DNA from 2 places in the Colwellia sp. KS18-150 genome. Region 2 is predicted to be linked to the other one. Evidence: riboswitches for the same ligand, from Rfam matches in the RefSeq annotation. Region 2 holds a riboswitch; the other holds the start of a gene.

Region 1 (5,503 bases), on a different contig from region 2:
TCTTTTATAGATTCAACTAAAAGTTTAGCTAACCGGATAAATGCTGAGCATGAAAGGCTTAGGCAATTAACAACTGTCGCCTTATCAAAAGAGCAAGCGGAATCCTTGTGCCAACAGTTTAAGCCTCTTTGCTCAACGGTTAACCTAGAGCCTGTGCTAATAAAGGATTCTTTATATGAACCTATCATTGCATGGTCAATATCTGGTGTGAAGTCGACTATGAATTAAAGTAAGTCCATTAATGGTTATCTCAATTAGGCGGCAATAGGCTTGTTTAGTACAGTAAGATACTGATTAATAAGTATCTTATCAGGAGGTTTTGTCTTTACTGATTATTATGTACACCAATAAAATAATGAAGCACTAGTTGATAAAAACGTATTACATGAGCAGGCTTATTATTTTTGTATCGATGTAAAAAGTAAAAGTGCCACTCTCGCCCTGTGAAATTAGGTAGTACTTGGCGTAAATTGCCACGACTTATTTCAGGTAAGGCAATAAACTCAGGAATTAAACTAACGCCTAAGCCAGCCAATGTCATATCCACCAAAGTATTAAGGCTATTGGTGTGAGCATAATGAGTAACTTTTAACTTGTTACTTATATTCAGGTTTTTATCCACATAACTAATATTTTTAGACTGCCACGGGGTGGCAATGTATTTATGCTGTGCAATCTCTTTAATCTCTATAGGCGCTCCTGTTTGTTCAAGATAATGAGGAGAGGCACAAAAAATATCACGGACTTTACCAATTGATTGAGCTTTGTAATCAGAGTCTTTTAAATCACCACCAAATATCGCCACATCCAATTGATTTTCTATTAAATCTTGCCATTGACCGGTAATGACTATTTCGGGCTGGATTAAAGGAAACTCTAAGCATAATTGTTTAAGTACCGGCACAATAATTTGTCGTTCAAAAAAGGGTGGTATAGAAATTTTAAAGCGGCCACTTGGTTGATTTTTGTGTTGATTAATATCCTGTATTGCATTGGCTAATTGTTCACTTAAAAGCTCTGAGCGCGCTAGTAAAGATTCGCCTGTTTGGGTTAGTACTACACCTCGAGTATTTCGAGCTAATAGCTGCGTACCTAATTCATTTTCAAGACGTTTCACTTGCTGGCTAATGGCTGATTTACTCATAGCAAGTTTTTTAGCTGCCCCTGTGAAGGATCTTTCTTTAGCAACTTCAGCAAAAGTAAGCAGTAAAGGTGCTAATTTTATTGTGTTCATATTTTTAAACAGTGTTTCTATTTATGGTTTGTTGTTTAAAAATATAGATAGGCTTATGATTTGTCAACTTTCAAAAATGGAGAATAAAATGAGTAGTTACATCATAGTTGAGTCAAATATTTTAGACACAGAAAAACTTAAACAATACGGTCAACTTGCTGCGCCTACTGTAGCTAAATATGGTGGTGAATTTCTGGTAAAAGGTAAAGTTAATGCCTTGCATGGTCAGAGTCAATTCAGTAATAAAGCGGTAATAAAATTTCCAGACCAAACAAGCGCTGAAAACTGGTATAAAAGTGACGAGTATCAATCACTAACTGCCATGCGCAATGAAGCGATGGCTAGCCAGTTTCACTTAGTTGAAGCGATTTAACCTCAAATGCGTTGGTTTATCATATCTATATCACTCGCCAACGCATATTTAGCTTGAATTTCTTTGACGATATAAGTTTCCGCTAAAAGGATTTTTGATACACTGTTCAGGTGATTTTAGTGATTTTAGGAATGGTATTTTGTCAGAGTTTAATGTGTATTTACTGCGCCATGGTGAGCTTATGCAAGCAGGGATTCTTTGTGGGCGCACCGATATTGCATTATCTGAAAAAGGTAAACAACAGCTGATTGACGCCACTAAAACCTTGCCTAACATCTCACAATGTTACAGTTCACCGCTAATCCGTTGTCGAGCGTTTGCACAAGAATATTGTCACCAAACCAACTTATCACTCAAAGTCTCGACACAGCTACAGGAAATGGACTTTGGTGATTGGGATGGTATGAGTTATCAAGCGTTATGGCAAACAAAATCGAGTTTGAATGACACCGAGCCAACACTCGGTAAATTTTGGCAAAATCCATGGCAATACCAGCCTCCTAATGGTGAAGCCATTGATGATTTTATTCAGCGTGTTGATGATTTTTGGCAACGTTTATTAGCGCAATATAAACAACAAAAAGCTGAAGAAAGTAACCCACAAAATACTTTAGTGATCAGTCATGGTGGAGTTATTCGCTATATTTTGGCAAAAGTGTTGGCGCTACCCATTCCTGGGACAATTCATATGACTAATATTGATGTGCCATACGGGGCATTAATTCATATTCAAATAGTGATTGATGATGAAGGGAATGCTTGGCCGAAATTAAAGCTTTAGCTTGATAGTCATTGTTAGTTTTCAAGTGCTTAATATGTTTTTTCGCAATAACAGAGTTAAAAATAAACCTTGCTATTTTGCCCTATCAGTCGATAATCGCGCCACTAATTAAATAATGTCATAGTCAATTTCACTTGTTATTCTTTATGCAATAAGTCATAAACAATCAATAAAGTGAGGCTGGGAATGTGGTGTAAATCCACAACTGTACCCGCAACTGTAAACAGAGCGATATGTTAACCACTAAGTTATCTTGGGAAGGGACATATCTAGACGCTGTAAGTCAGGATACCAGGTGAATTATGTACATTGATTACTACGTCGAGCGGGTTACTCGAGCATTAGCTATATTGTTTCTTTTCTATCCTTGCATAGTGCATGGATGAATAGCGATTTGCGCTCCAGTTCCTAAAAATATTATCGACGTTTATCATAAGTACCGCCAAATTTATTTGGTCTTTTTTAGGTGATGTAATGTTTGATATTAACCCCGTTTGTCAGAAATTTTCTGCAATAATCCAAGCCAAAATTGATAGTAAAACTAAACCTCTTGGGGCCTTGGGGGATCTGGAGTTACTCGCTAAAAAAATTGCTCAAATACAGCTATCAGATAATGTTTTTGATGGTCTTTATAATAAACATTATAAGTTACACCTTAACTCTCCTCATCTAAGCGTTTTTGCCGGAGACCATGGTATTGCTAATGAAGGTGTCTCTATTGCCCCAAGTGATGTCACCAGTCAAATGGTCGAAAACTTTGCTCGTGGCGGCGCGGCTATTAACGTTTTTTGTCAGCAATTTGGTTGGCAGCTTAATGTAGTCGATACCGGTATTTTACACCCTCTCGAAACATCAGTCGCAGTAATTAATCAACGTTTAGGCAATATTACTCAGCCGATTAATCAACAAGCAGCAATGACCGCTGCGCAGGTTGAGCAAGGTTTTGTGTTCGCTAAAGATCATATTAACAAGGTTAAACGTACTGGCTGTAATATTATCGCCTTCGGTGAAATGGGTATTGGTAATACAACTGTCGCTTCAGCCATTATGGCTGCACTAATGAAAATACCTGCTAGTGAGGCTGTTGGTCGTGGCACTGGAGTTTCTGATGATGTAGTTAATAAAAAGCAACAGCTTGTTGAGCAAGCGCTGGCTTTGCATAAGAATGATTTGGTTGATTCGGTTGAGATTCTGCGCTGTTTAGGTGGCTTTGAACTCGTTCAAATTACTGCCGCTATGCTTGCGGCGGCTGAAAAAAATATGGTGATTATTGTTGATGGCTTTATTTGTACTGCGGCGGCTATGTTGGCTATTGAGCTTAATTGTAATGCTAAAGATTACATGGTATTTGCTCACTGCTCCGGAGAGCAAGGTCATCAAAAAATGTTGCAGTGGTTAGAAGTAAAGCCGTTATTAAATTTAGGCTTACGATTAGGTGAAGGCACAGGAGCTGCGCTAGCCTTGCCAATTATGCAAGCTGCGGTTGCTTTTTTTAATAACATGGCCAGCTTTGCAGATGCTGAGGTCACCGATGTTACCTAAGCTAGCTATCTTGTGTAAACAATGGCAGTTATTGTTGTTGGCTATTAGTTTCTTTACCCGCATTCCGGTGAAACATAGTGTTGAAATAACAGAAAAAATGCTTGGTGAAGCCTGTCGATACTTTCCATTGGTTGGCATTTTTATTGGGGCAAGCTCTGCGTTTACATTTTACCTAGCCACCATGATGATGCCTGCTGAGCTGGCTGTTTTAATCGCGATGTTTACTAGTGTTTTGCTAACGGGGGCGTTTCATGAAGATGGTTGGGCCGATGTTTGGGATGGTTTTGGTGGCGGTTGGACGGTCGAAAATAAACTCAATATTATGAAGGATAGCCGACTGGGCACTTATGGAGCCGCGGCATTATTTTTCATTTTGATGATTAAATATCAAGTTTTAGTTGCCTTAGTTACTCATTCAAGTTTAACGGTAACTATGCCTAACGAAACCCTAAGTATGTTTACTATTTTGATCTTGGGACACTGCCTAAGTCGTTTATTGGCTACTAGTCTAATTGCTGATATGCCCTATGTTAGTGAAGATGCAACCTCGAAAGTTAAGCCGATTGCACAAGAGTTATCAAGCGCCAGTTATTTAATACTACTTGCCACAGGTGCTGTGCTTATTTCATTAACTTTATCATTGAATATGATGTGGAAATTAGTCGCTATTTTGTTCATCACTAGGTGGTGCTTAAAACGTTGGTTTACCCAGCAATTAGGGGGCTATACCGGTGACTGTTTAGGCGCTGCACAGCAACTCTCAGAAGTGGTTGTTTATATCTCTTTATTATCAATGTTTTCGGTGACTTATGGGTAAAATACACTTAATTATTGGTGGAGCTCGCTCAGGAAAATCTTCGCTGGCAGAGCGTTATGCTAAGTTATCAAACTTTCCGGTAACTTATGTTGCTACAGCACAAGCGCATGACGATGAAATGCAACAGAGAATTAGCCAACATCAAGCTGATCGCCCTAAACATTGGCAGTTGATAGAATCACCGTTGTTTTTAGCCAAAGCTATGGAATCAGCTATTGCAAATAACCGTGTTGAACAAGGCGAGTGTGCGCAAGGCATTTGCCTGTTGGTGGATTGTTTGACGTTATGGCTAACTAATTGTTTGTGTAAACCTAACTTGATTAATGCTAACACTGATGAAGCTAACCTTGATTATTGGCAGCACGAAAAACAGCAACTGTTATCTTTACTTGAAAGTATCCAACTGCAAGATAATGTAGATATTATTTTAGTGAGTAATGAAGTAGGTCATGGCATTGTCCCAATGGGAGAGTTATCACGTCAATTTGTAGATCAAGCAGGGTGGTTACACCAAGCGCTTGCTGGTATTGCCGATAACGTTGAATTTGTTATGGCTGGCTTACCTATTACTTTGAAATCGAACGAAAACGCTCAGCAAGGTTAACTGATGAAAACATTAATGATACAAGGCACAACCTCAGATGCCGGGAAGAGCACTTTAGTTGCCGGCTTATGCCGTGTTTTTGCTAATGCCGGTGTTAATGTCGCGCCTTTTAAATCGCAAAATATGGCCCTAAATAGCGCAGTTACTAAAGA
Region 2 (5,503 bases):
TTTGTTATCAATTGATGGCGGTAACAGTTTTACTAGAGCATTAGAGGTTGGGGCCGATAATAATGGCACTACTCAAGTCTCTTTAACGAATTACTGTGCAAGTGAAATCAATACTAATACAGCAAGAATTAAAGTGGCTTGTAGTGATAATATTTTCTTTGCTATTAACGATAATGATTTCACTATTGATAAAAGTGTTAGCGCCGTTGATATCGCTATTACTAGTCAGCAAGCCTTATCAGTCACCCAAGGGGAGAGCTTAACGTTCACCAATAACCTATTTACTTTTGGTTGCGACACTCCAACATCATTAACTGTTGAGTCAGGCACTGGTTATACTGTTTCTGGTAATAGCATTACGGTGGATAATGATTTTTCGGGCACATTAAATGTTGGAATTGTCAGCCATAAAGAGGCAATAAGCAGTGAGGTATTTACGGCCATGATTACGGTTGCCGCTGTCGTTGTACCTGAGCCAGAAACTGAAACCGAAACCGAAACAGAAGCCTCAACAAGTAATTCTTCTGGTAGCATCTTTTGGCTATTATCAGCGGTGTTAATCCTTATTTTTCGTACTAAAAACATTGGCAACAATGTCAGTGACTCTAATTCATCATGTTGAGATATAGCTATTTACTATTCGCCCTAATTACAACGAGCTGTAGCAATGCTACTAGTAATATTGGCGAGCATAATCTAAACAATGAAGTAAGCCAAAGCGAAGTCAAAGCTTCAAAAGCATATTCAGTGTTGTCAGCTAATATTGCGATGGCAATAGAAAAAAACGATTATCGTTTGTTTGTGGCATCGACTCGCGGGACGAAAATACCAGGTTTGACTGCGGGTGAAATTGAACAAGCACTTGCCTTATGCGGTAAAAAATATATGCCGAATACGGGGGATGTGATTCGGTCAGAGCAAGATAGAGTTGATCGTAATAAAGCGCTTGATTACATGGTGCAATATAACCAAAAGATGTGGGATATTTGTCAAAATAACAATTAACGACTTCAAAGCAATATAAAAAAGCCTGTTATAGTTTCCAATAACAGGCTTTATATTCAATATAAGTATTTAGTTACGGTAACTTACTGTGACTAAGTACTGGGCAGGCTGCCCAACATAATGGTTATTAGTGACATATTCTCTGTCAAAAACATTGTTAACTTTTAAGCCTAAAGTCCATGCCGGTGTTATTTCATATAACGCGCTAGCATTAACTAACGTATGGCTTGGTAAGGTGATGGTGCTTGGCCATTCGCTATCTTCTCGCTCACCTTGATAATTGATACTCGCAAGTAGGCTAAGGCTATCCCATGATTGACTGACTTGATAACTACCACTTTGTTTTGCACGACGTATTAGCGGTTCATCTGTTACATCATCTTTTGCATCTAAGTAATTTAATTGCAGTTGATGTTGTAAGCCCAACATTTCAGTCGATAAGGTTAATTCAACACCATTGATTTCAGCTTTGTTCACGTTAATTGGGTGATAAGCAAAGTTTTCATCAGGTTGCCATTCAATCAAATTATCAATTTTAGTATTGTAAATACTTAGTTCTGTATCGACTCCTACCACATTGGTTTTTACTAATAACTCTATACTATCTGACGTTTCAGCTTCTAAGTCAGGGTTACCGTAAGACCAACCGTCATTAGGGTAGTAAAGATCGTTAAAGCTTGGCGCTTTGAAGCCACTGCCGATATTTAAGCTCACTAACGAAGTATCAGCAAAACGTACGCCGGCACTTAAGTTATACGTGACTTCGCTATCGATACCTTCAATATCATCATATCGAAGTGCTCCATCTAAAATGATGGTGTCGTTATCAAAGGCTAAACGGGTAAATGCAGAGTGGATATCACGTTCATCGACTTCGTAGGCAACTTGAGTGTCGACTTTCTCATTGATTAAATCGATACCAACACTTGTGCTTAATTGTTCAGTTAGCTGGTAACTACCTAACCATGTACCTTGTAAGCGATCGGTTTCAAAACGACTACCATCACTCTCACTAATGCCATTACCGAATGAGGTGCTTTCATTTTTTTGTTGACCTACAAATAGTTGTTGATGCCAGTTGCCATCTGTTTGGCTGGCAGAAAGTTGCCATTGTAGTGTTTCAAATGAATTTTCGTTAGCGCCACCAAAAGCACTATCATATTCTGTTTCGCCTTGGTTATATTTAGCTAACCAATTAATTTTCCATTCTTGGTTCAACTGTTGTTGACCAATAAGTGAAACGTTTTCACGACTGTAACCATCGTCATCATCTTCAGCTAAGTCATAAACATCATAGCCATCGCTAGATTTAGCAGAAGCTGTGAAGGTTGTACTACCATCACCATGGCCTATTGCGCCACTGATACTTGCTTGCTGCTGTTTGTCATTGCCTAGGCCAGCATCAACAGCAATTTCACCTGCGGCTAATTGACGAGTAAATATTTGAATGACACCACCTATAGCATCAGAGCCCCAAAGTGCAGCTCTTGGGCCTTTGATCACTTCAATTCGCTCTACCTGCTCAACACTGATGTCGGCAAAGGCAACTTGCCCTAGTGTTGCGGAGCCAATACGTTGGCCATCAATAATAACTAAGGTGTGGCCCGAGTCAGTGCCACGACTAAATATAGATGTTGTTTGACCTGCGCCACCACTTTGAGATATTTGTATGCCATTAACATCATTAAGTAATTCAGCAATCGAATTAGAAGACGATAACTCAATATCTGCACGTGTTATGACTTTAACGCTACTTAAAAGATCTGCTTCGCTTTGTGCTGTGCGGTTAGCAGTAATTATCATGTTTTCTGTTTCATCGGTACTTTCTTGGCTTGAGTTAGCGAAAGTTAATCCTGATGTAAATGTGCTAGCAATGGTTAATGCTAAAAGTGTTTTTTTCATGTTGTCCTCAATTATAAGCACCCACCGTACTTACAAAACTAGTGTTATTTTAGGCCGGTCTCCGGACTGAAAAGGGTTACCATAAATTAATTACTCAGGGTGACCTTTATTACCGTTGCGAGGGCAGTATAGGAGTTACACTTTTAAAGTACGCACCTATTTCCCGTTTCACTGATGCTTTATAAAAACATCAACACCTAAAATCTTTATATGCTTTATTAGCCTCTTTGGGGCTAATTAAAGCGCTTTATTGCTTAACAACCATTGTCGTATTTCGTCAATGTTTGTACACAAATGCTGTAATTCTCCAAGGCTTCTCGCTGTCATGCGGTGCATGGCATCAGCGTCAGGTTGGATAATTTTATTATTTTTTACTGCCGGAACTATCGACCAGTCTTGCCAGTTAAAGCCTAATTTATCAGTTTGGTTCTCTGATAATGGCTGGATAATAACTTGTATCGGCGTTTGCAATACTGTTTCAATATTTACCTGAGGGTAGGGAATTGATAACTGTTTAAAAGGGTTATCTACCCCACAAATCGTTAAAAACTGTTGCGGCCAACTTCCTTGTGCAACGGTGGTTAATGGTCTTGACCATAACTCGTAAAAACCGACAATTTTGCTTTTATTCTGATATTGCTGAGTAATTTGATTAAGTTGAGCTAGAAAATCTTGAGTTTGTTGCTCAGCTTGTAATTCGTGACCAGTTAACTTACCAAATTCACGCATCTCTTTTGCAACATCAGCAAAGGTATTTGGCTGTGAATAAACGATGTTAAAACCTAGCTGTTTTAATCGAGCGAGATCATCACTAGGGTTACCACTTTTCCATGCGATGATGAGGTCTGGTTGCAGTTCGATAACCTTTTCAATCTGTAATCTAAGATAGTTACCAATGACAGGGATATTCTTAGCTTGCTCTGGGTAATCAGCAAATGCCGTGGTGCCAATAATTTGCTCTCCGGCACCAATATCAAATAGCATCTCAACAATGTGAGGAGATAACGCGATAATACTCGGTTTATCTTTAGCGTGACTGTTAGCAAAGCAAGACATGCTCAGTGATAACAAAATGAGTATTGATAAAAGTTTGTTCATATTTTTGTGATCTCTTTAGGTGCTATAACTTATAAACATCAGCATTTACCAATCGATGCCTTTTTGAGCTTTAACGCCGTTATCGAAGGCATGTTTGACGGACTGTACTTCACTAACTGTGTCAGCTAAGGCAATGATTTCTCGGTGACAGGCACGGCCGGTAATAATGACATGTTGATTTTTAGGACGATTTTTTAACGCTTCAAGCAGCTCTTCTAACTCTATATATTTATAGGCAATCATGTAGGTCATTTCATCAAGGAGTACCACATCAACATTATTATCGCTGAGTAATACTTTATTTCGTTGCCAAACTTTTTGAGCTGCAGCAATATCTTTTTCTTTATCTTGAGTGTTCCAAGTAAAACCTGTGGCCATGACATCAAAAGTAACGCCTGCATTTTCTAGTAATTGACGTTCACCACAAGCCCAAGTGCCTTTAATGTACTGAACTACAGCGGCATTAAGGCCATGGCCAACAGCACGAGCGATAGTACCAAAGCCAGAAGTTGATTTACCCTTACCGTTGCCGGTAATAACGATTAATAAGCCTCGTTCTTCCTGGGCGTCGTCGATACGTTTATCAACCTTTTCTTTAACCGATTGCATACGTTTTTTATGTGAGGTACTTTTTTTATCTACATTATTATCTGTCATCTTGTTACTACTTCATTAGTTAATTAAGTTATTGAGGCGATTAAATTATCCATGGTGTTTATTACGGACCATAATAAATAAGAAGAAAATACTGCCCAATGCTGAAGTGATAATGCCAATTGGAATTTCTGCATTAGCTAAAGCAGAGCGAGCAATTACATCTACCCATATTAAAAATGTTCCGCCAATCAAAGCACTGCCTAATACTAGCTTAAATGTTGTGACGCCGATCAGTTGCCTGACGATATGAGGTATCATCAAGCCGACAAAACCAATACCACCACAATAAGCAACAATAGTTGCAGTCAAAGCAGCACAAAGCCCCAGCATTAATAATCTTAATCTGTCGACATTAACGCCTAAACTAGCAGCACTTTCATCACCAAGTAATAAAGCATCAATCTGGCGATGTAGAGCAATGATAATAAGAATAGCTAGAATCAATATACTGGCAATAATATAAAAATTACTCATCTCCACTCGAGCTAAACTTCCCATTAACCAAAAGATCACTCGGTTAGTGGCAAAAGGGTCACCAAAATAAAGGATAAACTGTGTTACGGCTGCTAACATAAATGAAACGGCAACCCCAGCAAGTAACAACTGCTCTGTTCGTTGTAGCACTTTCGCGATAAATACCACTATGGTGATAGCAAACAATGCCCCGAGAAATGCAGCGAGTGGAAGAGCAATACTGATATTATCGCTTAGTATTAAGTTTGAAAGTGTCGCTCCTAACCCTGCACCGGAAACGATACCAAATAAATAAGGATCCGCTAATGGATTACGGGTGGTATTTTGTAAAATAGCGCCGGCGATGGCTAAGCCCATACCTGCTACT

What was found. Region 2 has a riboswitch for cobalamin ahead of AC27IF_RS03635 (TonB-dependent receptor domain-containing protein). Riboswitches for the same ligand answer to the same signal wherever they lie in the genome.
Region 1: it holds a riboswitch for cobalamin, as region 2 does, so the genes downstream of both, cobT (nicotinate-nucleotide--dimethylbenzimidazole phosphoribosyltransferase) here and AC27IF_RS03635 (TonB-dependent receptor domain-containing protein) in region 2, are expected to answer to the same signal.

Annotation. Positions count from the first base shown of each region.
Region 1 is NZ_BAAJMC010000001.1:715,496-720,998, forward strand. Features, by position in the region: gene AC27IF_RS03320 (class I SAM-dependent methyltransferase) at 1-228, shown strand, start outside; gene AC27IF_RS03325 (LysR family transcriptional regulator) at 326-1,234, opposite strand; gene AC27IF_RS03330 (DUF1330 domain-containing protein) at 1,323-1,607, shown strand; gene AC27IF_RS03335 (histidine phosphatase family protein) at 1,747-2,388, shown strand; cobalamin riboswitch at 2,510-2,702, shown strand; gene cobT (nicotinate-nucleotide--dimethylbenzimidazole phosphoribosyltransferase) at 2,863-3,930, shown strand; gene AC27IF_RS03345 (adenosylcobinamide-GDP ribazoletransferase) at 3,920-4,747, shown strand; gene cobU (bifunctional adenosylcobinamide kinase/adenosylcobinamide-phosphate guanylyltransferase) at 4,740-5,351, shown strand; gene AC27IF_RS03355 (cobyric acid synthase) at 5,355-5,503, shown strand, end outside.
Region 2 is NZ_BAAJMC010000002.1:52,246-57,748, reverse strand. Features, by position in the region: gene AC27IF_RS03645 (reprolysin-like metallopeptidase) at 1-622, shown strand, start outside; gene AC27IF_RS03640 (hypothetical protein) at 616-1,005, shown strand; gene AC27IF_RS03635 (TonB-dependent receptor domain-containing protein) at 1,075-2,907, opposite strand; cobalamin riboswitch at 2,943-3,123, opposite strand; gene AC27IF_RS03630 (cobalamin-binding protein) at 3,145-4,005, opposite strand; gene cobO (cob(I)yrinic acid a,c-diamide adenosyltransferase) at 4,051-4,662, opposite strand; gene AC27IF_RS03620 (FecCD family ABC transporter permease) at 4,708-5,503, opposite strand, start outside.